2 regions of the Bacillus sp. CZDM1 genome follow, and region 1 is predicted to be linked to the other one. Evidence: riboswitches for the same ligand, from Rfam matches in the RefSeq annotation. Region 1 holds a riboswitch; the other holds the start of a gene.

Region 1 (7,121 bases):
TATTAGCAGGATGTGGGACAAGCAAGGGTTCTGATTCTGGAGCATCAGAGGATAATACGTTTACGGTCGGCCTTGAAGCGGGATATGCGCCATTTAACTGGACTCAAAACGATGATTCCAATGGTGGAGTTAAAATAGACGGCTCTGCAGAATATGCAGGTGGGTATGATGTGGAAATCGCAAAAAAAGTGGCTGAAGGTTTAGGGAAAGAATTAGTTATTGTCAAAACAGAGTGGGATGGCCTTGTACCAGCTTTACAATCAGGTAAAATTGATGCAATTATCGCTGGTATGTCACCAACAGCAGAACGTAAAGAAACAATCGACTTTTCAGATAACTACTATACATCCAATTTAGTGATGGTTGTAAAAAAGGGCAGCAAGTATGAAGGTGCTACTTCTATCCAAGACTTCAAAGGGGCAAAAGTTACAGCTCAATTAAATACCTTCCACTATTCAGTGATCGATCAAATTGAAGGTGTAGAAAAGAAAACAGCAATGGACAACTTCCCAGCTATGAGAGTAGCCCTTGAATCAGGAATGATTGATGGATACGTTTCTGAGCGTCCAGAAGGAGTTAGTGCCTCAGCTGCAAATGAAAACTATGTAATGGTTGAATTTGAAGAAGGATTTAAAACATCAGCAGATGATACAGCAATCGCAGTCGGACTTGAAAAGGGCAGCGACTTAACAGATAAAATCAATGAAATTTTAGCTGGTATCTCAGAGGAAGACCGTACCAGTATTATGGATAATGCTATTAAGAATCAACCAGCAGCAAATTAATCATGAGAAACCGGCTGTATTGAATCATACAGTCGGTTTTATACAGTAAAGGAGGATAAAAGATGAGTCTTGAGTGGGTCATTAAAATAATTGCAGAAAACTGGCCTATGTTCCTTCGTGGCGCTGGTTTAACACTATTGATCTCTCTTATAGGGACAATTATTGGGGCAATTATTGGATTAGCGGCAGGGGTAATCCGAACCATCCCAATGCCTGAACGTGGGGCAAAGAAAGCTTTGTTAAATGTAATTAACGCAATTCTATCAATCTATATTGAATTCTTCCGTGGAACACCGATGATTGTACAAGCGATGGTTATTTATTATGGTTCTGCGTTAGCATTTGGTATCGATATGAATGTTTTTGTTGCAGCGATTATTGTTGTATCAATTAATACGGGAGCCTATATGGCTGAAATTGTACGTGGTGGGATTGTTTCGGTCGATAAAGGACAGTTCGAAGCAGCTCATGCTATCGGAATGACTCATTTCCAAACGATGTGGAATGTAGTATTGCCACAGGTTGTTCGAAATATTCTACCGGCAACAGGGAATCAATTTGTTATTAATATTAAAGATACGTCCGTTCTGAATGTTATATCCGTTACAGAATTATATTTTGTTACAAAATCGATTTCGGGTAATAACTTTAGATATTTCGAATCATTTTTCGTAGCATGTATGATTTATTTTGTGATGACCTTTATTGTAACAAGAATATTGCTATACCTTGAAAAGAGATTAGATGGTGCTGACAACTATACGATGATTGGAAACGACACACAAGGAGAAGTAAATCAAAAATAATGGGAGAAGGAGGAGAGAGAATATGGAAAAGATTATTGATATTCAACATTTAAACAAATCCTTTGGAACACATGAAGTATTAAAAGACATTAATTTTTCGGTGAATAAAGGAGAAGTTGTCTCCATCATCGGATCCTCAGGATCTGGTAAATCAACTCTTCTTCGCTGTATTAATCTATTAGAAAAACCAAGCGGCGGACAAATTATCTATCATGGCGAAAATATTTTAGATGAAAAGCATGATGTAGCGGATTACCGGAAGCATTTAGGCATGGTGTTCCAACAATTTAACTTATTTAATAATCATAATGTTCTAAATAACTGTGTGGTAGGACAAATAAAAGTATTAAAACGCTCCAAAGAGGAAGCAGAAGTAGTAGCGATGAAGTACTTGAAGGTTGTTGGAATGGACAAATATATCAACGCGAAGCCAAAGCAGCTATCCGGCGGCCAAAAGCAGCGCGTGGCGATTGCAAGAGCACTTTCCATGGAACCAGATGTAATGCTGTTTGATGAACCAACATCCGCACTTGATCCAGAAATGGTAGGAGAAGTTCTAAAAGTCATGAAGGAACTCGCAGAATCAGGTCTGACAATGTTAATCGTAACGCACGAAATGGAATTTGCAAGAGAAGTATCAGATCGCGCTGTATTTATGGATAAGGGAGTTATTGCGGAGGAAGGAAGTCCAGAGCAAATTTTCAATAATCCAACACAAGACCGTACTAGGGAATTCCTAAAACGTACTTTAAAATAATTACCTTGATTGAGGCATAAGAAATGGAGCCAGTTTGAAACTTGGCTCCATTTCTTATGGAAACTTAATTCCTATTTTATGTTTAAATAATACGAGCGGTTACCATGCCAGAAATTTGATTGATTTTTTCCTCTAATGCCGGAATAACATCACCATTTACTTTATTATCAATGTCAATCATAGTATACGCGTATTCCCCTCGGCTTCGGTTAACCATATCCGCAATGTTTAAATGGTAACTTGATACAGCGGACGTGATCTGTCCGACCATGTTTGGAACATTGTGGTGAAATGCCACTACTCGTTGCTTTCCTGTATAAGGTAGGGAAGTATTTGGGAAATTCACTGAGTTTTTGATGTTTCCAGTTTCTAAAAATTCCTTCACCTGACGGGCTGCCATTATAGCACAATTTTCCTCGGATTCTAATGAAGAGGCACCTAAGTGCGGAATCGGGACAGTATTTTTCATTTTAAGCACATTTTCATTCGGGAAATCTGTAATATATCTTCCAACTTTCCCGCTTTCAAGAGCTGTTGCCATATCATTTTCATTCACAAGCTCACCACGTGAGAAGTTTAAAATATGAACACCCTGCTTCATTATGCTAAATGTTGCACTGTTAAACATTTCTTTTGTATCCTCGGTAAACGGTACGTGTACAGTAATATAATCAGATTCTGAGAACAACTGTTCAATTGTGATTGCCCGCTGTACATTCCGTGACAAATTCCAAGCTGTATCGACAGAGATAAATGGGTCAAATCCAATCACATCCATATCTAAATCAAGCGCATCATTCGCTACAAGTGCACCAATTGCTCCCAAACCAATGACACCTAACGTTTTTCCTTTAATTTCTTTTCCGACAAACTGTTTTTTTCCTGCTTCCACTAGCTTTGGAATTTGGTCACCTTCACCATCTAATGCCTTTGCCCAAGCAATACCGGCAAAAAGGTTTCGTGAAGAAGATATTAATGAGGTTAGCACCATTTCTTTTACGGCATTGGCATTTGCACCAGGAGTATTGAATACAACGATACCTTGCTCTGTACATTTTTCTACCGGAATATTATTCACACCTGCTCCAGCTCTTGCGATTGCCTTTAAATTATTGCCAATTTCTAATGCGTGCATATTGAAGCTGCGAACAAGGATTGCATCCGGATTTTCACTGCTGTTATCAATCTGAAAATTGCCCTTATTGAATACCTTTAGTCCAGTTTCCGCAATATTATTGAGTGTTTTGATCGTTTTTACTTTTTCTAAAGTGATAGTGCTCATAATTTCCCTCCTAATTTTTGCTTCAATAAACAGAAAGAGGTAAGGGATATAAATCCCTTACCTCTGCCCAGGCGAACGGCTGCGACACCATGTGCTCCCTCGCGGTTATCCGCGTTTCGCCAGTTACACATGGTCTTTTTTAATTTAATTTATATTATCATAATTCTCCGAAAATGGCTATCAAAACATTTTCAAGAAAACAATCACATTGATTGTTGACAAAGTATTAATCTACTATTAAAATTAAAAATTATTTAAAGATATTTTTAACTCTATTAAATAACTAAATAATTAGAAGGCTATGATTGCTATGGATCACACTATAGCAGGAGCAGCTTCTGGAGAGACCGCTGGAATTTAAGCGGCGCCGAAGGGTTCACAATCTCAGGCAAAAGGACAGAAGAGTACTGAATATTTATTTGTAATGCTGATTATCTTTAGCATGACTAATATTATTTGCTATTCTTATACCTAAGAGATTGGAGGACATCCAATCTCTTTTTTTTCGTTTGGAAAAGAAGAAAGAGCAGTCACTCATAAAGATATTGGGTGAAATCAATGCTCATTGTTTCACATTAAAGGATTTTAAGGAGGAGTTAGGTTTGGCACAGCAAGAATTAAAGAGAGAGTTAAAAAATCGGCATGTTCAACTAATCGCAATTGGCGGCACTATTGGCACTGGATTATTCTTAGGATCTGGTAAAGCGATTCAACTGGCGGGTCCGTCCATCATCTTTGCTTACTTAATTGTGGGTATCGCCGTTTTTTTTGTTATGAGGGCACTAGGAGAACTCCTGTTGTCTAAAGCAGGGTATCAATCTTTTACAGATATTGCCGAAGATTATCTTGGACCTAGGGCAGCGTTTGTAACCGGATGGACGTATTGGTTTTGTTGGATTATGGTTGCTATGGCTGATGTGATTGCAGTTGGTCTATATGTACAATATTGGTTTGATATCCCACAATGGATACCTGCCATTATCTGTTTAATCATTTTATTAGGACTGAATCTATTAACGGTAAAGCTTTTCGGAGAATTAGAGTTTTGGTTTGCTTTAATAAAAGTAATAACGATTCTCGTATTAATTGGCATTGGGGTTATTTTGCTGGTGATAGGATTCAAGACAGATGTTGGAACAGTTACGGTTCAAAACCTTTGGCAGCATGGAGGACTTTTTCCAAACGGCATTTCAGGTTTCTTACTATCTTTCCAAATGGTCGTCTTTGCCTATGTCGGTGTGGAATTAGTGGGTGTATCGGCAGCGGAAACAGCCAATCCAGAAAAAAATATCCCATCGGCAATTAATAAAATACCTGTAAGGATTCTATTCTTCTATGTTGGCGCTCTGATTATCCTATTGTGTGTGAACCCATGGACAGAGCTAAATGCTGCAGAAAGTCCTTTTGTTAAAACGTTTGGTTTAGTCGGAATTCCGGTTGCAGCAGGAATTATAAATTTTGTCGTCTTAACTTCAGCCGCTTCTGCTTGTAACAGCGGGATGTTTTCAACCAGCCGGATCCTGTTTAATTTAGGCAAAAATGACCAGGCACCAGCCAAGTTTGCAAAACTGAATAAAAATTATGTACCAAGTAATGCTTTATGGGTATCTGCACTAGTCGTATCAGTAGGCGCTCTATTGAGCAAACTGATTCCGGAACAAGCTTTTGGTATCGTGACAACGATTAGTGCAATTTGTTTTATTTGGGTTTGGGGTGTCATTCTCATTTGCCATTTACGTTACAAGAAAACACAGCCAAAATTGCAGGCTAAATCAAAATTTAAAGCACCATTCACACCATTTATTAATTATGCTGTTCTAACGTTGTTTGCTGCCATTCTCATCATTATGCTGGTTGCTGAAGAAACACGTCCTGCCTTATTGTTGACACCTTTATGGTTTATATTATTATTTACTTTGTATTCATATAGAAGAAAAACGGAAAAAAGTATTAAATTATCGGCATAGAAGCAGAGCGCTTTTCACATTGAAAGGCGCTCTTTTGCGAGAACAACAGTTGAGGTTGCGCGATTGCCTAAAGATGCAGGGTTGGAATTAGAAGCGGTCGCGAAAATGCAAATAGAGTGATAGAATTTCTTCATAGGGTAAAAGATTTGATAAATTAGAATTTAAAAGAGAATATGCTTTACTGCAATGTGTTTCTTTTTAGAAAGTAGGTATTGAATGCTTATACTGTCAGAACAACAAATTCGCTCACTTTATACGATGAAGGATGCCATTCAAGATTTGGAATCCGCCCTGGCTGATTATATAGAAGGGAAAATCCTAAATCCGCACAGGACAGTCTTAGATTTTCCAGAGAAAAAAGCGTCTGCGCTCTATATGCCGTCCGCTATCGAATCAATTGGGAAGTCTTCAGTGAAGGTAGTGACCATTTTTCCAAATAATCCTTCCGTTGGGAAACGGACAACTCAAGGGGTTATTCTATTAAGTGATACGAATAACGGAGAGCATTTAGCCTGTTTGAATGCAACTTATTTAACAAGATTAAGAACCGGTGCAGTCAGCGGTATTGCAACCAAACATTTAGCGAAGAAAAATGTAACCTCAGTTGTGGTCATTGGATGTGGTGCGATGGCAGAGGAACAGCTTCAGGCTGTTTTGGAAGTCCGCGATATCAAGTCAATTATGCTGTACAATCGGACGAAGGCAAAAGCACTGGCTTTTGCTGAAAAAATAAATGATTTGGCGCAAACGTATGCTGGGGAAATCCACATCATGGAAGATGTCAATGAGGCGGTGTCAAAGGCAGACATTGTCATCTGCAGCACCCGCTCAGAAACTCCTTTATTTTCCGGAAGTGCGTTGCAGCCAGGAACACATATAAACGGTGTTGGATCTTATTCGCCACACATGCAGGAGGTTGATGAGGAAACACTCCATCGCTGCTCAAAGATTGTCGCAGATACAATTGAAGGTGTAAAGGGAGAGGCTGGCGACTTCATTATACCGGCGAATGCCGGAAACTGGAGCTTCTCGGAATTACACGGTGAAATTGGAGAATTAACAGCCGGTCAAATTCCTGGGAGAGTAACAGATGATGAAATCACATTCTTCAAATCCGTCGGCATCGCCTACTTTGACCTAGCTGTTGCTGCTGCCGTCTATGAAAAAGCCAATCAAGCAGGGATAGGAACAAAAGTAGAAATTTAATGTGGAATATATGACAAAAGGGTGACAGGCGCCTCGTGGCAGCCATCACCCTTTTTAAAGGAGAAAGGAGTATTATCCTCTTTGGAAGATATACTCCTTATATATAACGTAACCCTCCTAATTTTTAGCAAATACACCGTCAACTTCAACCGTCTCAAATATATTTATAAATGCATTTTCATCATGTTTTCGGACAATTTTTTTTATTTGTGTCGTTTCGTAGCGTGTAACGACCATCATGATAATCTGTTTTTTCTCTTGGGAGTAACCGCCATAACCTTCCATAATTGTAATCCCTCGATAGATTGATTCCAATAA
Region 2 (24,344 bases), on a different contig from region 1:
GATTCCCTTTCACCAACTCTCACTTTTTCCTGGAATGACCAGAAAACTACTTGCCCTTCTCAAACACGCACATGGATTAATTATCTTTACTGGTCCAACCGGATCAGGAAAAACCACAACTCTTTACTCCCTTTTAAATGAAACCGCACATCTTTTTCATCGTAACGTAATCACACTTGAAGACCCTATCGAAAAAAACTACGATTCTGTTTTACAAATACAAGTGAATGAAAAAGCGGGCGTAACATACGCAGCGGGCCTAAAGGCAATTCTTCGTCATGACCCCGACATTATTATGGTCGGTGAAATACGTGATGCGGAAACAGCTAAAATTGCAGTGCGGGCTGCATTAACAGGACATTTGGTTCTCAGTACAATGCATACAAGGGACGCTAAGGGGGCGGTATACCGTCTCCATGAGTTTGGTGTAAATTGGTTAGAGGTAGAACAAACCCTCATTGCAGTTACAGCTCAGCGATTAGTGGAGCTGACATGTCCATATTGCGAAGGGGAGTGTTCACCCTTCTGCTATTCGTACGGAAGATGGAAAAGAGCGAGTGTTTTTGAACTTCTATCAGGGAGAAATCTTAATGCTGCGATGAAACAGGCGAAAGGAGAAAATATTATTTCGCGATACACGACAGTAAGAGAAGTAATAAAAAAAGGGATTGTTCTGGGTTATATTAAAGAGTCTGAATACGATCGTTTGGTGTATGATCATGAAGCGCCATAATTGGTCTGTTAATGAGCAGGCTAATTTCTTAAAAAGGATAGGAGAATTATTGGCACGCGGGTACCCTATTGCAGAAGCAATTGAAAGTTTATCCTTGCATTTATCAAAGAATCGAAAGGAGGAGCTGTATCAGTGTTTAGTTGAGCTGAGAAATGGGGTATCATTCCATGACGTCCTAAGTAATCTAGGCTTTCACAAGGATTTAATTGGTTACGTCTATTTTGCGGAGCGGCATGGCAGCTTTTCGGAGGCACTTCTAGAAGGGAGCAGTCTAGCATTAGTAAAGGAGAATGATAGAAAAAAATTAGTAAAACTTATACAGTATCCAGCCTTACTTATCTTTATCACTGGTTTTTTGTTAGTGTTTGTACAGAAATCATTGCTGCCAAAATTCACTAGTCTCTTTGAATCTATGAGTCTTGAAGCAAATTTCTTTATGAAGATACTCTCCTCTTTCGACACATATGTTCCAATATTAATGGCTATCCTCCTGCTTCTGTTGGCATCAGGTGCAACTTATTATATTTTTGTGTTTCGGAAAATCTCCGTCCTGAAGCAACGGTCACAACTCGTAAGATTTCCGATTGTGGGAAGAATCCTCAAATTGTTGTTTACCCATTATTTTTCTGTCCAGCTAAGTTTTCTTTTATCAGGAGGAATATCCGTATTTGAAGCTCTGCTCTTATTTGAGAAAAATCACAGGCAGCCATTTTATAGCGTGCTGGGATCGGAGATTAAGCAAAAGCTGTTAACCGGTGAAAAACTTGAGTCAATCCTGGCTTCATTCCCATTCTTTGAGAGAGAATTTTCGATGATAATAAAACATGGACAAGAAAATGGGAAATTAGAACAAGAATTACTATTTTTTAGCGAGCACTGTTTATTAAACATGGAGGAACGGATTGAAAAAAGCTTAAAAATGATTCAGCCTGTTCTTTATCTTTTTATTGGCTTTCTTGTTGTATCAATGTACTTAGCAATATTATTGCCGATGTTCCAGCTATTAGATGGAATATAGAAAAGCTAACAATATAAAATGGAGGAATTAATGATGAAAAATGAAAAAGGTTTTACACTTGTTGAAATGATGATTGTGATGCTGGTTATTTCGGTTTTATTAATTGTTACAATTCCAAATGTGGCCAGGCATAATACAAATATTAACAACAAAGGCTGTGAGGCATTTGTGAAAATGGTTCAAGCACAGGTGCAGTCTTATATTATGGAAAATAATAAGGTGCCTACGATGGCAAATCTAATTACTGATGGCTATCTTATTGAAGATACCGGTTGTCCAAATGGAACAAAGAATGTACAGATTGATTCAGAAGGTAAAGTAACAGCTGTAGCCAAACCAACAACGTAATGCATTACAATCAAAACGGATTTACATTGATTGAATCTTTGCTTGTTCTCTCCATCTTTTTAATCATCTCTTCGATAACTGTCTTTAGCATAAAGCCACAATACCAAATAGCTACTACCAAGTCCTTTATTTCCCAATTAAAAGCAGATTTATTTTACGGTCAGCAGTATGCCATCGCTAATCAGACTGAAGTGAGTGTTATCTTTATAGAGAATGAGCATACGTATGTCATCGCAGCGGGTGTTAATAGCATAGTCGAAAGAAATTATTCTCCGAGGATAACTGTAGGTCAGGGCACCATCCCACTATATTTTAAATATAATCGGAATGGGAATGTAGACAGATTCGGTACACTATTTATTCGGACGCCGCAGCAGGATTACAAATTAACTCTTTTGATTGGAAAGGGACGGTTTTATGTTTTGGAAGAATGATGGCTTCTTTTTACTCGAGCTCCTTTTATCATTGTCTGCTTTGTTTATGCTGAGTATGTTTTTTGTGCCTTTGTTAATAGATTTTGCAAATCAATCTCAGCAGCATGTGAGAGAAAAAAGAGCTAAACAGTTTTTATTTGAAGAACTTCAAGCAAATTTAATTGAGGACAGGACCAATACCCCTTACTCCATAAACCTTAATGGAACAGAATATAAGATTTACTGGCGTTTGACCTCAGTTAGTGGACAAAAGGAGGTGTGTGTGAAAGTTGATGAAAATACACTTCTCTCAAGTTTTGAAGACTGTGCGATACCCGAATGAAAAAGCTTTTACTCTCCTTGAGGTGCTTTTTGCATTCTCAATCTTCACAACGATCGTATTTTTCATGTTTCCGGTATTTCAAATCATATTAGACAATAAAGATTCAAATGTAAGACTCCAAAACATGGAGTGGGACGTATTTTGCAGTCAGATAAAAAAGGAAATCCATATTAGCTCTAAAGTGGAAGTGGTTTCAGGTAACCTGGTATTAACCCTAGGTAATGAAAAAGTTTTATATGAAAAGTATGGCAGTAATATAAGAAAGCGAGTGAATTCTACTGGACATGAAACATTACTGCAGAATGTTTCTGTGGTCACGTTTACAAGGATAAATAACTCAGTGAAAATTACCGTAAAAGATGTCTGGGAAAGAGAATACAGTGTTGTAGTACATTCCTATATTGAATGGTTTCCAGTAATATGAGGAGCAGTGAACGAGGATTTACATATCCATTGACTTTAGTGGTACTCATTTTGTTTCTTTCTATTTTTTCCTTTCGTGTAGAACAATTGCTATCTGAAAGGAAATTGTCGTATGAAACAACTGTGATTCTTCAGGAGGAATATTATTTCCATTCTTCTTTTAAAAAAATCGAAAAATTATTGCAATCCGGTGGTGTTGTACCAGTTAAGGGCTCATTCTCCTATCAAAAAGGGATTATGGGATATCAAGCAGACATTCCGATCGGGTCGGTACAGAAAATCAACTTTACTCTTAAAATGCACACTGGTGAAACAGTGGCAGGACGCGGCTTTTTTGATCTTGCCGCAAAAAAAATGATTAAATGGGCTGAAATTTATTAAGGGTCTTAGTAGTTTGAAAAAATAAAATATGGACATACTTTTAGGGAAGAAATAAAGGCAGGTGTGTCCATGAAAACAAATGATTATGTAAAATATATGACTCAAACTCTTGTTAAATATGCGGACCAGCCAAAAGATGAACGAAAACGGCTCCGGGAAGAGAGAAAGCAGGCCAAGGCATCTTTTTGGTATCGTTGGTTCGGGATTCTTCCCTATATTTTTTATATCGAAGTAAAAAATAGGAGAAAAAGGTAAAGAAGCAGAATCATGTCTGCTTCTTCTTTATTGTTCTGTCTAGCTCCAGCGCCTAGGAGCTCGGGTCATAAGCCAATCCGTCAAAAAGGTTAAAGAGCAACCTTTCCGCCGGCTCGTCTTATGCCTGTCGCCCCTAGGAAAAAATGAACTGCATTTTTCCCTAGGAAAAAAGCAGTTCATTTTTTCCCTGGTCAAGGCGCTTCCGCTTTTCGTATTAAACAGCCTTATCGGTTAAATAAAACAATCCGCCATTAATAAACGAGATGTTTATTTTTGGTTCATACTGTTCCTGTAAAGCTTTTTTCTCTGTTTCGTAACTTTCATTTTCTTCTTCTGCATCCTCATAAAAATGGTGAAGAAGCTGCAAATCCTTCTCCCAACGCTTCCTGGCATCCTCAGCCCAAGAATGATCATCTTCATCAATTACTGTTTTTAGATAATTTTCAATTCGTGCCAAACCGCTTTTCGGTTTTACAAGCGGCGATAGTGTAAATGAATAATCTGGTATTTTCGGTGTAAGCTGAACATTCTGCAGATGATCATGGAAATCCTCTACCATTTGTCCATTTATGAGCTGCAAACCGATTGATTTAAAAATATCCCGTTTCCGGTCGCATTGATATGATATCTTAACATTCATACACAACCAAGGCATTAATGGCGTTTGTTGATTGTTATTCTGGTGATTCTCATAAAGCCTGATGTAACTCGATAGTTTCTTTGTTGATTGAAATATTTGATGCAGTCTTGGGGACCCAAAATGAATGGTTTCCCCTTTTATATTTTCGGGCGCTATCTGTGGATTCGTAATAAGAGTAAGCTTCATTGGATTAGCTATTCCACCCGTTTTTTCTAAATAGTGCCAATAAAAAGGTCTATTCATTAATTCCTTATCAAGCTCAATCGATAACTGAACAGATAAGTATCCAGGGCCATTTTCAGTTATTTCACATTCATTAGCCTGAAAATAGCGTATAAGAAAGTTATGAATTTCCAGCTGCTGCATGTGAATCCTCCTTCTGCATGTCTTTAGCCAAATCAATCATAGATGTAAGGTTTTCCATCTTAATTCGCATTTCACCTTCAGAGCAGGATTGTCCAAATATATCAATTAAATGATCTTCAATACTTCCAAAGTCTAGCTTCGTTAAGATATCGTCTAAATCACCTATAACTTTTTCAAATAGTTCAATTTTTTCATATAGAAGCTTTAATATATGTTCTTCAACTGTGTTCTGGATGGCAAAGTTATAAATCATTACGTCCTTTTCCTGGCCAAGACGATGAATCCTGCCGATTCTTTGCTCAAGCCTCATTGGATTCCAGGGTAAATCGAAATTAATTATATGATTACAGAATTGGAGGTTAATTCCCTCGCCGCCAGCTTCAGTCGCTATGAGGACTTGTGCATGTTTTTGAAATAGCTCACGCATCCAGTCTTTTTTCCCGCGCTTAAAACCGCCCCGGAAAGGAACAGATGATATCCCATTTTGTTTTAAATACCATTGAAGATACATTTGGGTCGCTCTGTATTCGGTGAAAATGATTACCTTATCATCGATTTTTTGGATTAACTCCAATGCCTTTTCTGCTTTTGAGTTTGTTGTAACTGCTTCTACCTTTGAAATTAAATATTGAATTTGATCTTCGTATGACTTTGTTGGATTTTCTTTTTTTTGCAGCATATTTTTAAGAGTATAAAATACGGACTCCCTGCTGCTGCAGGCTTCACGCTGTAAGGTCATCACCGAGAAAGCACTTGTTTGAACCCAATCACCCTCACTTTTTAATTCAGTAATGGCTTCATACAATTCTTTCTCTTGAGGTGAAAATTCAATCGGAATCGTTTCTACATGTCTTTTGGTCCATTCAATACCTGTATCGGCACGCCGGTTTCGAATCATTACCTTATTTACCAGCTCTTTCAAATGCGCATTGTCATTTAATGAGCGGGCATCCCGTTTGTATTTTTCATAAAATGCTGTTTCACTGCCTAAATGTCCCGGTTTTAATAGGGAAACAAGATTGAAGATTTCTTCAATCCGATTTTGTATCGGAGTTGCAGTGAGAAGAAGACAAAACTTCTTTTTTAGATTTTGAACAAACTCATAGTTTTTAGTCTTATTGTTCTTCAGTTTGTGTGCCTCATCAATAATAATTAAATCGTAGTCTTGTTTATAAATAATATCACGATGAGGGTCCCGTTTAGCGGTATCAATCGAAGAGACAACTACATCGCATTGCTCCCATACATAGCTTTTTCTTTGAGAAACAGCAGGAATGAAAAATTTACTATTTAATTCATAGGACCATTGGGTCACTAGCGAAGCGGGAACGAGAATTAATACTTTTTTAACGAGGCCGCGAATCATGTATTCTTTTAATATAAGTCCGGCTTCTATTGTTTTTCCAAGACCCACTTCATCTGCAAGAATAGCTTTTCCATTCATGTTTTCAATTACCTGCTTTGCGGTTTCGAGCTGATGGGGCAGCGGGGTTAGATTAGGCAGATGACTTGGTGCTTGTAAGCCTTCAAAATCAGGGATTATCAGATGTTTTTCAACTCCAACTGCCAGCTTAAAAAGCTCCCGATTTCCCCAAGGGCCATCGTTTTCAATTCTATGTAAAAATTCATCCTGCCAAGAGGAATCAAATTCTATTTGAACTGTCATGTTTTTCATCTCCCTTTTGCAGAAAAATTTATTGCTCAATATTATGCTTTAATGGTAGGATGTAAATAGCTTTGAAAGTTTTAAATATTGTAATAAAATAATTTTTTTCAGATGTATATTTTAGTATGACCCGAATTTGAAATTATTATAATGCGGATGATGACAAGGGGAGAGACTACTGATGTAGCGCCGAAGGAGCAAGCACAATGTGTGAATCTCTCAGGCAAAAGAACTCTTGTTTGACGCAGCTCTGGAGAGTGCTGACTAAAGGGCAGCCACCAAAGGGGAAAGCCTAGCCTAGGTAAACTTTCAGGTGCAAGGACAGAGACCTTCTTTTTCGTAAAAGGGAGGTTTCTGTCCTTTTTGTTGTTTATGCACTAAAGTATTTAACAAGGTATCAACCTATGAAAAACATCTTTGATTAAAGGGGGATTATTGATGAGTGAATTAAAACGCACGCCGCTATTCGAAGTGTATAAGGAATATGGCGGGAAAACGATTGATTTTGGAGGCTGGGAGCTGCCTGTTCAATTCTCAAGCATCAAGGAAGAACATGAAGCTGTCCGCACAAAGGCTGGGTTATTTGATGTATCGCATATGGGGGAAATCATCGTCACAGGACCCGACAGCTTAAACTACTTGCAAAAGATGTTAACAAACGATATTTCAAAAATTAAAAATGGCGGAGCACAATACAATGCAATGTGCTATGAAAATGGCGGCACTGTTGATGACCTGCTAGTTTATAAAATAGAAGACAATCATTATTTACTTGTTGTGAATGCCTCGAATATTGAGAAGGATTTCAAATGGCTTGAAGCCCATTTAGAGGGAAATGTTTTGATAGATAATTTATCTGAAAAAATGGCTCAATTGGCGCTGCAAGGCCCACTTGCTGAAAAAGTACTTCAAAAGCTTGCAGGTGATAGCGATTTAACTGAAATTGGCTTCTTTAAGTTCCAATGGGAAATGGAGATTAATGGAAAAAATGCACTAGTTTCACGAACTGGGTATACTGGTGAAGACGGCTTTGAAATTTATTGCGATGCGTCAGATGCTGTAGAACTTTGGAAGGCGATTTTATCTGCTGGAGAAGAGGATGGCGTTGTTCCATGCGGGCTTGGTTCTCGGGATACACTTCGCTTTGAGGCAACTTTAGCTCTATATGGCCAAGAATTGTCTCCTGAAATTTCGCCATTAGAAGCTGGAATTGGCTTTGCAGTTAAGTTGAACAAAGAAGCAGATTTTATTGGTAAAGAAGTACTTAAGCAGCAAAAAGATGCAGGGGCGGCTAGAAAGTTAGTAGGAATTGAAATGATTGATCGTGGTATACCACGTCACGGCTACCCAGTATATAAAGGCGAAGAGCTAATTGGTGAGGTTACAACTGGAACTCAATCACCATCCTTGAAAAAGAATATTGGACTTGTCCTTATTAAAAGTGAACATGCAGGTATTGATTCTGAAATTGACGTGGAAATTCGCGGAAAACGCCTAAAGGCGAAAATAGTCCCAACACCTTTTTATAAACGAGAAAAGTAAACACGAGGGGAGATTAGGTTATGAAACATCGTTATTTACCTATGACTGAAGAAGATAAAAAGGCAATGCTTGATACAATTGGTGTTAGTTCCGTTGATGAATTATTCAGCGATATCCCAGAAAAAGTACGATTTAAAGGTGAATATAACATCAAGGCAGCAAAGTCAGAGACTGCTTTGATGAAAGAGCTTTTTAACATGGCTTCTCGTAATGCCGATTTAAAACGAAATGTATCCTTTTTAGGAGCAGGGGTTTATGACCATTACATGCCAGTCATTGTCGACCATGTTATTTCCCGCTCTGAATTTTATACAGCTTATACACCATATCAACCAGAAATCTCTCAAGGAGAGCTTCAAGCTATTTTTGAATTCCAAACGATGATCTGTGAATTAACAGGCATGGATGTTGCGAACTCCTCTATGTATGATGGCGGGACAGCTCTAGCTGAAGCAGCAATGCTAAGTGCTGGTCATACAAAACGTAAAAAAATCCTTGTTTCAGGTGCCGTTCACCCTGAATCAAAGGAAGTCCTCAAAACGTATGCAAAAGGACAGTATCTTGAAGTGATTGAAGTTCCTGTTGATAACGGGGTAACAGATATTGAAGCCTTAAAAGGTTTGGCAAACGAGGAGATTGCAGCAGTGATCGTTCAGTATCCAAACTTCTTCGGCCGAATTGAACCATTAAAGGAACTTGAAGAAATCATCCATGCTCACAAGTCACTGTTTGTTGTTTCAAGCAATCCGCTATCACTAGGTGTATTAACACCTCCTGGTAAGTTCGGAGCAGATATTGTTATTGGTGATGCACAACCGTTTGGTATCCCTACTGCGTTTGGCGGTCCACACTGCGGATATTTTGCAGTAACCACTAAGTTAATGCGTAAAGTTCCAGGCCGTCTAGTCGGCCAGACAACTGATGATCAAGGACGCCGTGGTTTTGTACTAACTCTTCAAGCCCGTGAACAGCATATCCGTCGGGATAAAGCGACATCTAATATTTGTTCTAACCAAGCATTAAATGCCCTGGCAGCCTCAGTAGCGATGACGGCGCTGGGTAAAAAAGGAGTTCGCGAAATTGCCGCTGCTAACCTGCAAAAGGCTCACTATGCGAAAACTGCATTTAAAGAAGCTGGTTTTGAAGTCATCCATGATGGTTACTCGTTTAACGAATTTGTTGTTAAATTAAATAAACCTGTAAAAGAAATTAATCAAGAGCTGTTGCGAAAAGGAATGATTGGCGGATACGATTTAGGCAGTGATTATTCGGAGCTCGCAAATCACATGCTCGTTGCGGTTACAGAACAAAGATCGAAGGAAGAAATTGATACTTTTGTGAAAGAAGTGGGGGATTTACATGCATAACCAAGACCAGGCACTCATTTTTGAACTTAGTACACCAGGAAGAATTGGATACAGCCTCCCTGAAATGGATGTTCCTGAATTAGAACTTAGCAGTCTTCTTCCGGAAGGGTATTTGCGCGAAGAAGAGCCAGAGCTGCCTGAGGTATCTGAGCTTGATATTATGCGTCATTACACCGCCCTTTCACGTAGAAATCATGGTGTTGATTCTGGTTTTTATCCATTAGGCTCCTGCACAATGAAATATAACCCAAAAATTAATGAAAATGTAGCTCGGTTTAATGGATTTGCTCATGTCCATCCGCTTCAAGACGAAAGCTCTGTCCAAGGTGCTCTTGAGCTGCTGTATGATTTGCAGCAGCATTTAATTGAAATCACAGGAATGGACGAAGTGACATTACAGCCAGCAGCTGGTGCCCATGGTGAATGGACTGGATTAATGATGATTCGTGCCTTCCATGAAGCAAATGGGGATCTAAAGCGTACAAAGGTTATCGTTCCCGATTCAGCACATGGAACAAATCCAGCATCGGCAACGGTAGCTGGGCTTGAAACGATTACAGTTAAATCAAATGAGTATGGTTTAGTTGACCTAGACGATTTAAAAAGAGTGGTTGGCGAAGATACAGCTGCTTTAATGTTAACCAACCCGAATACACTTGGTCTATTTGAAGAAAATATCGTTGAAATGGCTGAGATTGTTCACGCTGCAGGCGGTAAGCTCTATTATGATGGTGCAAACTTAAATGCGGTTCTATCAAAAGCTAGACCGGGAGATATGGGATTTGATGTTGTTCACTTGAATCTTCATAAAACCTTTACCGGTCCACATGGCGGCGGAGGTCCTGGTTCAGGTCCTGTTGGTGTAAAAGCAGACCTGATTCCTTTCCTTCCGAAGCCAGTGATAGCAAAACGTGGTGAAGAGTATGTGTTTGATTATGACCGTCCGCAATCTATCGGCCGTGTGAAGCCTTTCTATGGTAACTTTGGAATTAATGTACGTGCTTATACCTACATTCGTTCTATGGGGCCTGACGGTTTAAAGGCGGTAACAGAGTATGCAGTATTAAATGCAAACTATATGATGAGAAGACTGGCTGAGTATTATGATCTTCCGTTTGATAAGCATTGCAAACATGAGTTTGTACTAAGTGGAAGAAGGCAGAAAAAATTAGGTGTTCGTACTTTGGATATTGCAAAACGACTGCTTGATTTTGGCTACCATCCGCCAACCATCTACTTCCCGCTGAATGTAGAAGAATGTATTATGATAGAGCCGACTGAAACAGAATCTAAAGAGACTCTTGATTCATTTGTAGATATCATGATTCAAATTGCGAAAGAAGTAGAAGAGAACCCAGAAATCGTCCAAGAAGCACCTCACACAACCGTAGTAGGTCGTATGGACGAAGCAACAGCAGCTCGTAAACCAATTCTTAGATTTCAAAAGGCTTAACATATAGAAGGGCCAGATTCTGACAGCAGAATCTGGCCCCTTTTCTATGCACAAAATAAAAAGACTTCCACTTAAAAGGAAGTCTTCATTGGCTTATTTTTTTACTTTCACTTTACCGGACCATTTTTTAAACCCGCCTTGAAGCTGGGTAAGGTCTTTGTAACCTTTACGATGTAGAAACTGTGCTGCACGGGCACTCCGCATTCCGTTTTGATCATATAAATAAACAGGTAAATCTGGGCGAAGCTCCTTCATTCGTGTTCTTATTTGGGAAATCGGAATATTACGAGCTCCTAAAATATGACCTGCTTCGAAATCGTTAGGTTCACGTACATCGATTAGCTGTGCCTTCCTATAACCGGCACGAAACTCCTCTTCCGTTACCGTTTTAACAATCCTTTTTTGATAAAAATAGGTGAAAACGGAATAAGCTATAACTGCTACAATGATGATTAATAGAGGTATAAGTGAATTCAATTTCTTTTTGCTCCTTTCAAGCTTTGGTACACTATGTTTTATTATATAAGTCAATCGTGCAAAGATAAAGAATAAACGACAAAAACTTCTTCTTCATTATACCAAAAACTTCTCGTTTTGAATTCATATCAGATTTTGGTAGACTAAAACAAGAGTAAACTACATAAAGATGAGGTTTTTAAATGGATAAAGAGGTATGGCGATTTATAGATTCTGGAAATTGTTCACCATCATTTAACATGGCGTTGGATGAGGCTTTGCTTGATTGGCATAGTGAAGGGAAAATCCCACCGGTTATCAGATTTTATGGCTGGGAACCTGCAACTCTATCGATAGGATATTTCCAAAAGGTTGAAAAAGAAATTAACTTGGAGGCAGTAAAAGCCCATGGATTAGGGTTTGTAAGACGGCCTACTGGCGGCCGTGGTGTTCTGCATGAGCACGAGCTTACGTACAGTGTCATTGTTTCTGAGGATCACCCAGAAATGCCTAAAACGGTAACAGAGGCTTATCGTGTTATTTCAGAAGGGATCTTAAAAGGATTCCATCAACTTGGATTAGAAGCATACTTTGCAGTTCCAAAAACAGACGAAGAGCGGAGTGCATTGAAGGATCCACGCTCAGCAGTGTGCTTTGATGCACCAAGCTGGTATGAACTCGTGGTTGAAGGTCGTAAGGTCGCAGGAAGTGCACAGACAAGGCAAAAGGGAGTCATTCTCCAACACGGATCGATACTTTTAGATTTAGATGAAGATAAACTGTTCAGTTTATTTAAATATCCAAATGAGAGAGTAAAGGAACGGATGAAGTCTACTTTCAAAAATAAAGCAGTTGCTATTAATGAAATCAGTCCAAGAAGAATTTCACTTGAGGAAGCAAAAGAAGCTTTTTATAAAGGATTTGCTGATGGGCTTAATATCGAACTTGAATCCTATCAATTAACAGAAGAAGAACTTGCATATGTAAATAAAATTGCAAAAGAACGATATGAAAGCGATGACTGGAACTTCAAAAGATAAAAAAATCAGGCGAACCCATTTATGATGTTCGCCTGATTTTTTTATTGTTGTGTGACTTTTTCTATTTCCTTTATATACTTTTCATACCAGATTTTCCATTCTTCTTTACGTTCAATAGTCCGGCCATCCAGTAATGCTTCTATGACATCTAAACAGACATGCCACCCAGCAAGATCTCTTGGAGTATGATCGGTTATTTTATTCATTTTTTCTTTTAAGACTAATAAACATCCATCTTGCTCCTGCGATAACTCAAAACGGACAACGTCCTCTGCCCACGTAAACTCCAATACAGATTGCATTTTTAGTTCGAGTATCTCCATGTCCTCAAAGGTACCATCCCCCATGTCAAACTTAATTAGTCCCCCTTCGCGGAGTTCATCTACACGAAGCTCTGAAAACCATTTTGGAAGTTTCTCGTTATCGGTTAAATAAGACCATATCTCCTCAACAGGATGTTTAAGAAGGCGTTCATATGTGGCAGAATAGCCTTTTTCAACTTTCTCAATATTTGCTATCATCTATTTTCTCCTCCTCTTATTGACTTATTAATTAAGTATACCTTTTTTAATATTCTCGTTAATCAATTTAACTCCTTTTATTTCGTGATTTTCCCTATAATTTAAAATCGCAACCTGCGAATTTTGTTAAATTTACTCGTTTTATGCCGAAATCAAAGAGATATCTTGTCTTTTCTCCTGTTTCTAGTTTATTTTAAGTTTGACAAACTTATTTATTTCTGCATAAAACACAATATGTAGTGGTGTCGAAAATATTTTCGGTACTATATATTGATTTGTATATCCAACCTGTGTTAATTTATTTATATCGAGTCAGCAAGATATACAAGATATAGTCTCACTTACTAGAATTTCATACAAGATATAGAATTTTTTGAAGGAGTTGTTCTCATGTCTGTAGTTTTTAGACAAGAAATGAATATTGATTTTGAAAGGTTGAATGAGGATATCCACTTATTCCCCCAGGTGCACCCGGTTACCCCAGATATGAAAATAACTCATAAGGGTGTTTCACGATTGGTCATGTTGGACCGTTACACCTTCAAAGACACTGCAAAAATAACCCTAACAAATGGCGACTTTGTTGTACTCACGATAAAAGAAGATCCAAAATTCCCAGCACGCGGACTTGGATACATCATGGAGATAGATTGGGAGAGTAAAAAAGCAAAGGTTTTAGTGGAAGAGGAGTTTAGAGGAGTCCTTGATGACCCCGAAGAAAGTGCCACAGGTTTAATATGGAAGTCACTAGATGTCATTGAAAAACCTTTGGAACTGTTCTATGAGCAAATAGCCAAGAGGAATGCTACAGGGCTTGCGTCAGTTGAAGAAACAGAAGAGAAGAGAAGAGAGTGGTTCGAAAAGTTTTATAACGAGCTTGTTTCGATGAACTTCATTCCAGCTGGTCGTGTTCTTTATGGCGCCGGGGCTGAAACAGATGTAACATTCTTTAACTGCTACGTAATGCCGTTCGTTCCAGACTCACGTGAGGGCATTTCAGATCACCGTAAGCAGGTAATGGAGATCATGAGCCGCGGTGGCGGTGTAGGAACAAATGGTTCAACTTTAAGACCAAGAAACACCTTGGCAAGAGGCGTAAATGGAAAATCATCGGGTTCAGTATCGTGGTTAGATGATATTGCGAAATTGACACATTTAGTAGAACAAGGTGGGTCGCGCAGAGGTGCTCAGATGCTCATGATTGCGGACTGGCATCCAGACGTTATTGAATTTATTATTTCAAAAATGCAAAACCCTAGAATTCTACGGTTTTTAATTGATAATTCAAATGATGAAACAATTAAGAAACATGCTAAGGATAAACTTAAGTTCACACCTTTAACAGCCCAAGAAAAGGCAATGTATCAAGGAATTTTGAATTATAAACAGATCCGTGGTTTAGGTGGTTTTGATGAAGATATCATCGCTGAGGCTGAAGATAAGATACAAACAGGTGGTAACTATACGGTTCATAATCCAGAGTTCTTAACTGGAGCGAACATTTCTATTTGTTTGACGAAAGAATTTATGGAAGCCGTTGAAAATGATAGTGACTATGAGCTTCGTTTCCCTTATGTTGAACATTATAGTAAAGAGGAAATGAAAATTTACAATGAAGAATGGCATAAATTTGGCGACGTTCGTGAGTGGGAAAAGCTTGGCCACAAAGTAAGAGTTTATAAGAAATTTAAAGCTAAAGAACTTTGGAATCTAATAAACATTTGCGCAACCTACTCTGCAGAACCAGGAATCTTCTTTATTGATAATGCCAACGACATGACAAATGCAAAAGCATATGGACAACAAGTCGTTGCAACCAATCCGTGTGGGGAGCAGCCTCTCGCACCATTTTCTGTTTGTAACCTTGCAGCTGTTAATTTGGCTGAAATGGTGGATAAGGAAACAAAAACAGTAGACTTTGAAAAATTAAAGAAAACTGTAGGAGTTGGCGTTAGAATGCAGGACAACGTGATAAATGCCACTCCATACTTCCTGGAGGAAAATAAGAAGCAAGCTCTTGGAGAGCGTCGAGTTGGTCTTGGCGTAATGGGATTGCACGACATGCTTATCTATTGTGAAACAGAGTATGGTTCTAAAAAAGGTAACGAACTCGTTGATCAGGTTTTTGAAACGATCGCAACAACTGCTTATAAGACATCGGTAGAGTTAGCTAAAGAAAAGGAAAGCTTCCCATTCTTAACAGGTAAAACTCAAGAAGAAACTAACCGTCTTCGTCAGGCGTTTATTAACACTGGTTATATGAAGAAAATGCCTGAAGACATTAGACAATCTATTCTTGAGTACGGAATTCGTAACTCACACCTATTAACTGTTGCACCTAAATAACTTGGGCTTTTATGTGGTGACACATAATCGAAACCTCTTTAATTGCTGGGACACCCTAAAGCTGCTTCAACCACAACGTAATTGGTGACAATAAGCGTGATGGTTTGAAAATGAAACAGATAATACAATGGGCAATCAGCAGGCAAGTTATCTTATTTAGTAGTAATAAGATAAAAGCTTCAACGACTAGAGCGGCAGCTCGTACCTCGCAAGCGATTGGCGTGGGAAATAGGAGGGCACTCTTTGAGTGTTTGATATAGTCTATCCTTGTGTGAAAGCACAAGCAGCTTATAAGCGGTATAAAGAGTAGCGTCTTTATATGAATAAAAGAGACAGGATCTACTGGTACAATGGTGGGGGTTTCAACAGGACTCGAGCCTTACTTCTCCTTCTCATACTTCAGAAGTGGGCGTTTAGGTAAGTTTATTGAAGTAAAAGCAGATATTGTTCAAGAGTATTTAAATGCAAATCCAGAGGCAGAACCGGAAAATCTTCCGCACTGGTTTGTAGCGGCTATGGAATTAAAACCGGAAGCCCATGCAGATACACAATGTGTCATCCAACGCTGGATTGACAGTTCCATCAGTAAGACCGTTAACGCACCAAAAGGTTATAGTGTAGAACAAGTAGAAAAGGTATATGAGCGCCTTTACAAAGGTGGAGCAAAGGGTGGTACGGTCTATGTAGACGGTTCACGAGATACTCAAGTTCTAACACTAAAAGCAGAAGATAATCATGTTGATGACACATATGATCAAAAACATACACATACCCATACAACTAATAAACCACATGTTGTATTAATCGATACGATTAATGATTTACGTTCAACTTCTGTTACGATCGGTTCAGAAGTAGGCAACACATGCCCAGTTTGTCGTAAAGGGACAGTCGAAGAAATTGGCGGATGTAATACTTGCACAAACTGTAACGCTCAATTAAAATGCGGTTTATAATAAAATATATTTATAAAGATTACTTTTAGGGAGTCGGCTTAAAGCTGATTCCCTATTTTAGTTCTCACAGATAATTTTAAGACTAAGTGTAAGCTTGAAATTACTTTGCAGAACGTACGTTTCTGTTTTATAATAATATTAGGCAAAAGTTCCAATTCATAAATTTAATTCTTTTAGAACACAACTGATATGGATATAAGGAAGTCAAGAAGATTTCATAAAATATAAATTTGTTTCTAAAATTATAAGTGGAGGGGTATTAATGGGTAATATTAAAAAGGAAAATAACTCAATGTTTAATATTAGAAGTTATCCCCAATATAATAGGTTTGAATATTGTGAATGCATTATTTGCCAACGTGAGTTTCCCTCACCCTTAAGGTATTCAAAGAGATTATATTCCTGTAGTGATTATTGTGAGGATATTAGGAATAGTATGGTGAAAACTAAAGGATTTTATCGTCTTTGTAAAGTTTGTGATAAGCCAATTTGGGTTATGGCATGTCATTCTAAAACAAAGTACTATTGTTCAAAAGCATGTAAAAGTCTGAGCCAAACATTCAATCATTCTTCAATTTCCAAGCATTTAAAGACAGGTAGTAAAAAATACTACGGTCCAAATTGGATACAGCAAAGGAAAAGGGCAAGAAAACGTGATAGCTATGCATGTCAAAATCCAACTTGCAGAATAACTGAAAAAGAATATGGGCAGGAATTATCAGTTCATCATAAAGTACCATTTGTATTTTTTAATGATTATTTAGAAGCAAATAAATTAGAAAATCTTATTTCTTTATGTGAATTATGTCATAGAAAAGAACATGCTGGAGAACAACATCCTTTAAAATTTGATATGAAGAAGATTATTTTTGAGAATGCTTTGAACAGGCCAGGAGTTAAACAATTGGAAATCGCAAAAAAGGTTGTCGATTTGTTGCTAAACACAGATGAATCTATAAAGGACATATCTGTGAAAACGGGATTATCATATACTAGAGTTCGTTCCATATACATTGGGGAAAGATGGAAACAATTATATACTAAACCACCTAGAGAGGTTAGGCCTAGAGCTATGAGTCTAGCTAAAAATCCGGAAACATCTAGGAATAACTTAAAAAAAGCTATTTACTTATTACTTAATACTGATTTAAGTATGAAGGAAATAATTGAAACAACAGGAGTATCAAAGACAAATCTTTATAGAATTTATAATGGAAAAACAAATCAGGATCTTTATGAAATTGCACCTCGTTTTGTTAGACCCAGAGGAAATATTAATCAATGATTTATAGGTTTCATGTACCTATTCCCCTTCCCGTATATTATATTTTGATTGTCTACTGTACCACCAATACCACCAACAGATTAATGCTATAATTGGTGCTATTGAAAAAAATGAAAATATATGATATCAAATTGCCTGTGTTGCTGAAGCCAGTGCGGGTGCAAACATAACAAAAAGAAATTCTTGTCTGATTTGGAACGAAATTACTTTCACTCAACTGAGTATTCAGACTTCTTTGTTGATATTAGAGAACAATTTCCTTTATTGCCTTTGGAAGAAACAATTGCATTTATCTTTGTTCCACAAACGGCCGCTTTTGTTGAAGATCGAATTACGGAAAATGATCAAACTTTTTTTACAAAAATTGTGTAATGTTTCACAAATAAAGAACCCATTTTGATCATTCTTTTTTCAAAACGGGTTCTTTTAAGTTAACGTAAGATATGGGTTTGTGAAGTGTTTTTGATCAAACTATATTTTAAAGCTACAATGTTCTTTGGGGCATCCTCACTTTTTTACAATATTTATCCAATTAAATTAAGTAAGTAACCTCCGATAATTCCAGTAACCACAATCACCCAAGGCGGCAGTTTCCAATAAGCAAGCATGCTAAATAATAGGGATGCAAAAGCAAAATCAATTGGGGTTAGGATTGTACTCGTCCAAATAGGATCATAAAAGGCAGAAATTAATATACCCACAACGGCTGCATTTACCCCCATTAATGCCCCTTTGATTTTTGGATTATGGCTTAAACTATTCCAAAACGGTAATGTACCTAAAACCAGCAAAAACGCAGGGAGAAAGATTGCAATAGTTGCAAGCAATCCGCCTGTCCAGCCACCCATTATGGCACCTATATAGGCAGCAAAGGTAAACAATGGTCCTGGTACAGCCTGGGCAGCACCATACCCAGCTAGGAACGCTTCTTTACTGAGCCATCCGCTAGGAACAAATTCGCGCTCCAATAATGGTAAAACCACATGACCGCCGCCAAAGACCAAAGAACCGGAGCGGTAAAAGCTATCAAACATTGCAACCCAGCTTGAGGCACTCAACTCTCTTAAGATAGGAAGCAAAATCAATAATCCGATAAATAAACCTAAACAAACAGATGCAAACTTTCGAGAAATCGGAAACTGTATATTCGCAGAGGAATCTTCAATCTGCTCCTTGTAAATAAAGTATCCAACAGCCGCTGCTAGTAGAATGATCCCTACCTGTGTGAGAGCTGTTTGCCATAGGAGAGTACCTATCAAGGCAAACAGGGCAATTGTTTTACGGGAAAGATCTGGGGTTAGTTTTTGCGCCATACCCATAATGGCATGAGCAACAACACCAACTGCCACTATTTTCAATCCATGAATCCATCCCGTATTACCAATTTCCATCCCTTGTAGAATAAGAGCAAAAAGGATTAGTACAATGACTGAAGGAATGGTAAATCCAATAAATGCTAGTATCCCCCCTAATAACCCACCGCGCAATACGCCAATTCCAATTCCAACTTGACTGCTGGCTGGACCAGGCAAGAATTGACATAGTGCAACTAAGTTGGCATATCCTTGTTCGTCTAACCATTTTCTCTTTCGAACATACTCTTCATGGAAATACCCTAAATGAGCAACTGGACCTCCAAATGATGTTAAACCAAGCTTGGTAGAAACAAGCAGGATTTCAAGTAAAAGATTATTTTTTTTCATAAAAGACCCCTTTATAGTTTCAATTAAAAGCTAATTTGCTCTATTGGCACACACGAATTAAAATCAACCCATATTTAATTGTATCTCCTTATCTTAGCGTCTTATGTTTTTTGTTCGTAAAAAATATTAAAGATTCATTACAAAGTAGGAATGAAAAAGAGAAGTTGTTGAAAATTTGTCGAAATCTCTACATACAGTCTTCATATAATCTGAGTACTATTGAAATAGTAGTAATTAGTAAATTCCCCATTTCTAGAATTCAGGTGACCCAATGTATAATCTAATGAGTCAATTTAGTTCATTTGTAAGCAAACCGTTTTTTATCATAGCTAATAACTTGGAATCGTGGCCAAATATATTTGCGCTGCTTTTGGGAATGGTCGGTGCACTTGCTCCTTGTCAACTGACTGGTAACATCAGTGCTTTAACCCTGTATGGTAACCGCTCCTTTCAACAAAGTATTGTGTGGAGGGATGTCATCTTTTTCACATTAGGGAAAGTAGCCGCCTTTTCATTATTAGGAGGACTTGTATGGATTTTAGGAAGAGAAATTCAAGATAGCCTTATATCGTATTTTCCATGGATCCGCAAAATTATGGGACCATTACTCATTATTGTTGGGCTATATATGTTAGGATTTATCAAACTAAAAGGGACAATTAATTTATTTAAAGGAAATAAAGAATACAAACAAGAAACTCCATTTGGTTCATTTATGTTAGGTTTTAGTTTTTCGCTAGCATTTTGTCCAACGATGTTTATCCTGTTTTTTGTTACCTTAATGCCGATTGTTTTGTCCAGCACATACGGATTTATCCTTCCTTCCATATTTGCATTAGGGACTGCTTTGCCGCTAATCATTTTTATTTTGATTATTTGGTACCTAGGCGGGGGCGGAGTATTAATGAAAAAGGGAAGAAAGTTTGGGAATTCCATACAAAAAGTTTCAGGAATACTAATTATACTGTTAGGAATATTTGACTCCCTTACCTATTGGTCTTTGTAACTACTTTTGGATAAAAATAAGGCTGTATGAACAAAGTGTGAAAGTTGGAAAATAATAAAATGAACGTATAAAAAACACTTTACATAGGGTAGGGGGGTATGGTTAAATATAGTTAAGAACCTTATCTGTATTACAAAATAAACTAAAGTGTTAATTGCGAAAGGGTGTATATAAAATGGAAAAAGTTACTTTAAACGTACAAGGAATGTCTTGCAATCATTGTGTAAAAGCTGTTGAAGGCAGTGTTGGTGAACTTAACGGAGTAAGCTCTGTAAAAGTTAACTTAAAAGCTAATACAGTTGATGTAGAATATAACAACCAAGAGGTATCGCTAGATAAAATCAAAGAAGCAATTGATGATCAAGGTTACGACGTAGAATAAAAATAGGAAAAGACACGTGCTAGTGAATAGCACGTTCTTTTTAAAATAAAATATACCCACGTGGGGTATAGAAAGGTGGCTTTTATGTCTCAAAATCTAAAAGAAACCAATTTACAAATCTCAGGTATGACCTGTGCTGCCTGTGCACTTAGGATTGAAAAAGGATTAAATAAATTAGATGGAGTTGAAACAGCAACCGTCAATTTGGCTTTAGAAAAATCAGCCATTAAATTTAATCCAGAAAAAGTAAAGGTTGAAGACATCGAGAAAAAGATTAGGGACCTAGGTTATGACGTGGTTACCGAAAAGGCAGAGTTTGATATTACTGGAATGACCTGTGCAGCCTGCTCAACGAGAATAGAAAAGGGTTTGAATAAATTAGATGGTGTCGTAAAGGCGAATGTGAATCTGGCACTTGAAAAAGCAACCGTCGAGTACAACGGAACAGCTTTAACCACTAATGACATAATAAAAAAGGTAGATAAACTTGGTTACGGAGCTCGTGTAAAGGAGGAAGCAAAGGAAACCAGCGACTATCGTCAGAAGGAAATAAAAAAGCAAACAAACAAGTTTATCTTTTCCGCCATTCTTTCTCTACCATTGTTATGGGCAATGGTTGGACACTTTACATTTACTTCTTTTATATGGGTGCCTGAATTATTTATGAATCCATGGTTTCAACTGGCATTGGCTACACCTGTTCAGTTTTTTATTGGTGGACAGTTTTATATAGGGGCTTATAAAGCGTTAAAGAATAAAAGTGCCAATATGGATGTTCTAGTCGCTCTAGGTACATCAGCAGCTTATTTTTATAGTTTATATTTATCAATTATGTCGATTTCTATGGGTACTCACTCACTTGAGCTTTACTACGAAACAAGTGCCGTACTAATTACCTTAATCATCTTAGGCAAGCTTTTTGAGGCAAAAGCTAAAGGGCGTTCCTCAGAAGCGATTAAGAAATTAATGGGGCTTCAAGCTAAGACGGCGACTGTTGAAAGAAATGGGCAAGAGCTCGTAATTCCACTGGAAGAGGTAGTCGTAGGAGATATCTTATATATAAAACCAGGTGAAAAAATACCTGTTGATGGAAAAATCATCGAAGGAAATTCAGCCATTGATGAGTCAATGCTAACTGGTGAAAGTGTCCCTGTTGATAAGACAATCGGTGATGAGACAATAGGTGCAACTCTTAACAAAAACGGTTTTTTAAAAGTAGAAGCTAAAAAGGTTGGAAAAGATACTGCCTTAGCACAAATTATTAAGGTAGTGGAAGAGGCACAAGGTTCTAAGGCCCCCATTCAAAGACTTGCAGATAAAATATCTGGGGTGTTCGTTCCAATCGTGGTTGGAATCGCGGTTATTACTTTTATTATTTGGTTTGTGTGGGCAGCTCCTGGAGATTTTGCGGAAAGCTTAGAAAAAATGATAGCCGTCCTAGTTATTGCCTGTCCATGTGCATTAGGATTAGCAACACCAACGTCAATCATGGCTGGCTCAGGCAGGGCTGCAGAATATGGGATCCTGTTTAAAGGTGGAGAGCATTTAGAAATGACCCACCGTATTACCACGGTTGTATTGGATAAAACGGGGACAGTGACAAACGGTACGCCTGTTTTAACGGATGTCATCACAACCGAAACAATCGAAGAGGAAGAATTACTATCATTGATTGGCTCGGCTGAAAAGCAATCCGAGCACCCCTTAGCACAAGCGATTGTTCAGGGGATTAAGGATAAAGGAATTCACTTTAAAGATGTAACTGAATTCGAAGCCATTCCAGGTTTTGGGATCAAAGCTGTGGTTGGTGGAAAAGAATTATTAATTGGTACAAGAAAATTAATGACTAAGTACAACGTTGAGGCCGCTTCTGCCTTTGAAAAAATGAATGAATTAGAAAGGGCAGGGAAGACAGCGATGCTTACAGCCATAAACGGACAATATGCAGGTACCGTTGCAGTTGCTGATACGATTAAAGAAACATCTAAAAGTGCCATCAATCGACTTAAGGACATGGGGCTTGAAGTTATCATGATTACGGGTGATAATCAGCAGACCGCCTTAGCCATCGCAAAACAGGCTGGAATTGAAAACGTGATTGCGGAAGTTCTACCCGAGGGTAAAGCAGCTGAAATTAAACAATTACAGACACAAGGTAAGAAAGTAGCAATGGTTGGCGATGGGATTAACGATGCTCCGGCGCTGGCAGTCGCTGATATTGGGATGGCGATTGGAACTGGAACAGATGTGGCAATGGAAGCAGCGGACATTACCCTTATTCGCGGGGATTTAAATAGTATTGCAGACGCTATTTTCATGAGTAAGAAGACAATAACAAATATAAAGCAAAATCTTTTCTGGGCACTCGCCTATAATTCTCTGGGAATACCATTTGCAGCACTCGGTTTCTTAGCTCCTTGGCTTGCAGGAGCAGCTATGGCATTCAGTTCTGTATCCGTTGTCCTTAACGCTTTACGATTACAAAAAGTTAAACTACAGTGATCCTACAAAAAGGCTGACACATAATTGTCAGCCTTTTTCCCATTTTTCACTATCTTTAACTATTATACTTATTTTACAAGCAATCAAATTTAATAAGCCGGGTGAAATCAAATGAATCATATTTTACTAATTGAAGATGAGGAAAGTGTGTCAACAGTAATAAAAGGTTATTTAGACAAAGAAGGTTATACGGTTCATTGTTCACCAACTGGGTTAAAAGGGTTGAATCTTTTAAAAACAGCAGATTATAAATTAATTATTCTAGATTTAATGCTGCCTGATATCAGAGGTGAAGAAGTTTGTAAAATCATACGTCAATCATCTGATGTGCATATCTTTATGCTGACTGCAAAAGGATCATTAAATGACAAAATAGAGGGATTAAATATGGGTGCAGATGAGTATTTAATAAAACCATTCAGCCCGAGAGAATTAACTGCTCGAGTAAATGCTTTATTTAGGAGAATAAGCTCCATGTTCCCTTCATCTAAGATTATTTTTGATGATGGTTATTTATCGATTGATTGCGATAAAAGAACAGTCCAAATTTTGGGGCAAGAGGTTCCGTTTACACCTAATGAGTTTGATATTATTTGTGCACTAGTTTCAGCAAAAGGAAGTGTGTTATCGAGAGAACAGTTGATTGATAAAATCTTTGGCGTAGATTTTAGCGGCTATGATCGGACCATTGATGTGCATATAAAAAATATTCGTAAAAAGATAGAAATAGACACCAAGAACCCAAAATATGTCCTTACGGTTATGAAAGCAGGATATAAGTTTGGCGGTGAGAGGTAATTGCAATCTATCAGCAGAAGATTAAGTATTTTATTGGTATTATCAGCGGTTGCTGCCATCCTGCTGGTTACTATTTTTGTTAATATGACAGTTTCCAATAAATTTAACGAATACATGATTGAAATCCAGAACAAGAGGTATGAAAGAATTGTTTCCTATTTCGAAGAAGCCTACAAAAGGGAAGGTAAATGGTCCTCAGATACAGGTGTAGAATTAATGCATGAAGCTTATATGGGAAATTATTGTTTGACACTTTTAGATAGCCGTAAACAGGCAGTCTGGGGAATGGACCCTGATGATTTAAATACTCAAATCCATATTGGGGAAATGTCAGGACATGATAGTGGTGTTTATACAACCAAAACGTTTGACATTAAAGTGGATGGAAACGTAGCTGGATT

The links. A riboswitch is a leader RNA that binds a small molecule or an ion and turns the genes downstream of it on or off. The one in region 1 is predicted to bind glycine.
Region 2: it holds a riboswitch for glycine, as region 1 does, so the genes downstream of both, gcvT (glycine cleavage system aminomethyltransferase GcvT) here and ACY3XC_RS27865 (amino acid permease) in region 1, are expected to answer to the same signal.

What each region holds. Positions count from the first base shown of each region.
Region 1 is NZ_JBUESO010000025.1:20,180-27,300, reverse strand. It holds gene ACY3XC_RS27885 (transporter substrate-binding domain-containing protein) at 1-785, shown strand, start outside; gene ACY3XC_RS27880 (amino acid ABC transporter permease) at 848-1,591, shown strand; gene ACY3XC_RS27875 (amino acid ABC transporter ATP-binding protein) at 1,614-2,348, shown strand; gene ACY3XC_RS27870 (phosphoglycerate dehydrogenase) at 2,431-3,630, opposite strand; ZMP/ZTP riboswitch at 3,689-3,767, opposite strand; glycine riboswitch at 3,959-4,040, shown strand; gene ACY3XC_RS27865 (amino acid permease) at 4,233-5,597, shown strand; gene ACY3XC_RS27860 (ornithine cyclodeaminase family protein) at 5,814-6,803, shown strand; gene ACY3XC_RS27855 (YitT family protein) at 6,921-7,121, opposite strand, start outside.
Region 2 is NZ_JBUESO010000001.1:500,107-524,450, reverse strand. It holds gene comGA (competence type IV pilus ATPase ComGA) at 1-733, shown strand, start outside; gene comGB (competence type IV pilus assembly protein ComGB) at 720-1,751, shown strand; gene comGC (competence type IV pilus major pilin ComGC) at 1,785-2,099, shown strand; gene comGD (competence type IV pilus minor pilin ComGD) at 2,099-2,533, shown strand; gene ACY3XC_RS02790 (hypothetical protein) at 2,517-2,855, shown strand; gene comGF (competence type IV pilus minor pilin ComGF) at 2,806-3,279, shown strand; gene comGG (competence type IV pilus minor pilin ComGG) at 3,318-3,659, shown strand; gene ACY3XC_RS02775 (YqzE family protein) at 3,729-3,914, shown strand; gene ACY3XC_RS02770 (YqhG family protein) at 4,129-4,920, opposite strand; gene ACY3XC_RS02765 (DEAD/DEAH box helicase) at 4,898-6,586, opposite strand; glycine riboswitch at 6,743-6,831, shown strand; gene gcvT (glycine cleavage system aminomethyltransferase GcvT) at 7,025-8,128, shown strand; gene gcvPA (aminomethyl-transferring glycine dehydrogenase subunit GcvPA) at 8,149-9,495, shown strand; gene gcvPB (aminomethyl-transferring glycine dehydrogenase subunit GcvPB) at 9,488-10,948, shown strand; gene ACY3XC_RS02745 (rhodanese-like domain-containing protein) at 11,042-11,425, opposite strand; gene ACY3XC_RS02740 (lipoate--protein ligase family protein) at 11,608-12,444, shown strand; gene ACY3XC_RS02735 (SRPBCC family protein) at 12,486-12,965, opposite strand; partial or broken gene ACY3XC_RS02730 (vitamin B12-dependent ribonucleotide reductase) at 13,356-15,305, shown strand; partial or broken gene ACY3XC_RS02725 (vitamin B12-dependent ribonucleotide reductase) at 15,635-16,267, shown strand; gene ACY3XC_RS02720 (HNH endonuclease) at 16,530-17,552, shown strand; partial or broken gene ACY3XC_RS02715 (heteromeric transposase endonuclease subunit TnsA) at 17,730-17,837, shown strand; gene ACY3XC_RS02710 (chromate transporter) at 18,077-19,255, opposite strand; gene ACY3XC_RS02705 (urease accessory protein UreH domain-containing protein) at 19,527-20,261, shown strand; gene copZ (copper chaperone CopZ) at 20,437-20,643, shown strand; gene ACY3XC_RS02695 (heavy metal translocating P-type ATPase) at 20,728-23,145, shown strand; gene ACY3XC_RS02690 (response regulator transcription factor) at 23,257-23,943, shown strand; gene ACY3XC_RS02685 (HAMP domain-containing sensor histidine kinase) at 23,944-24,344, shown strand, end outside.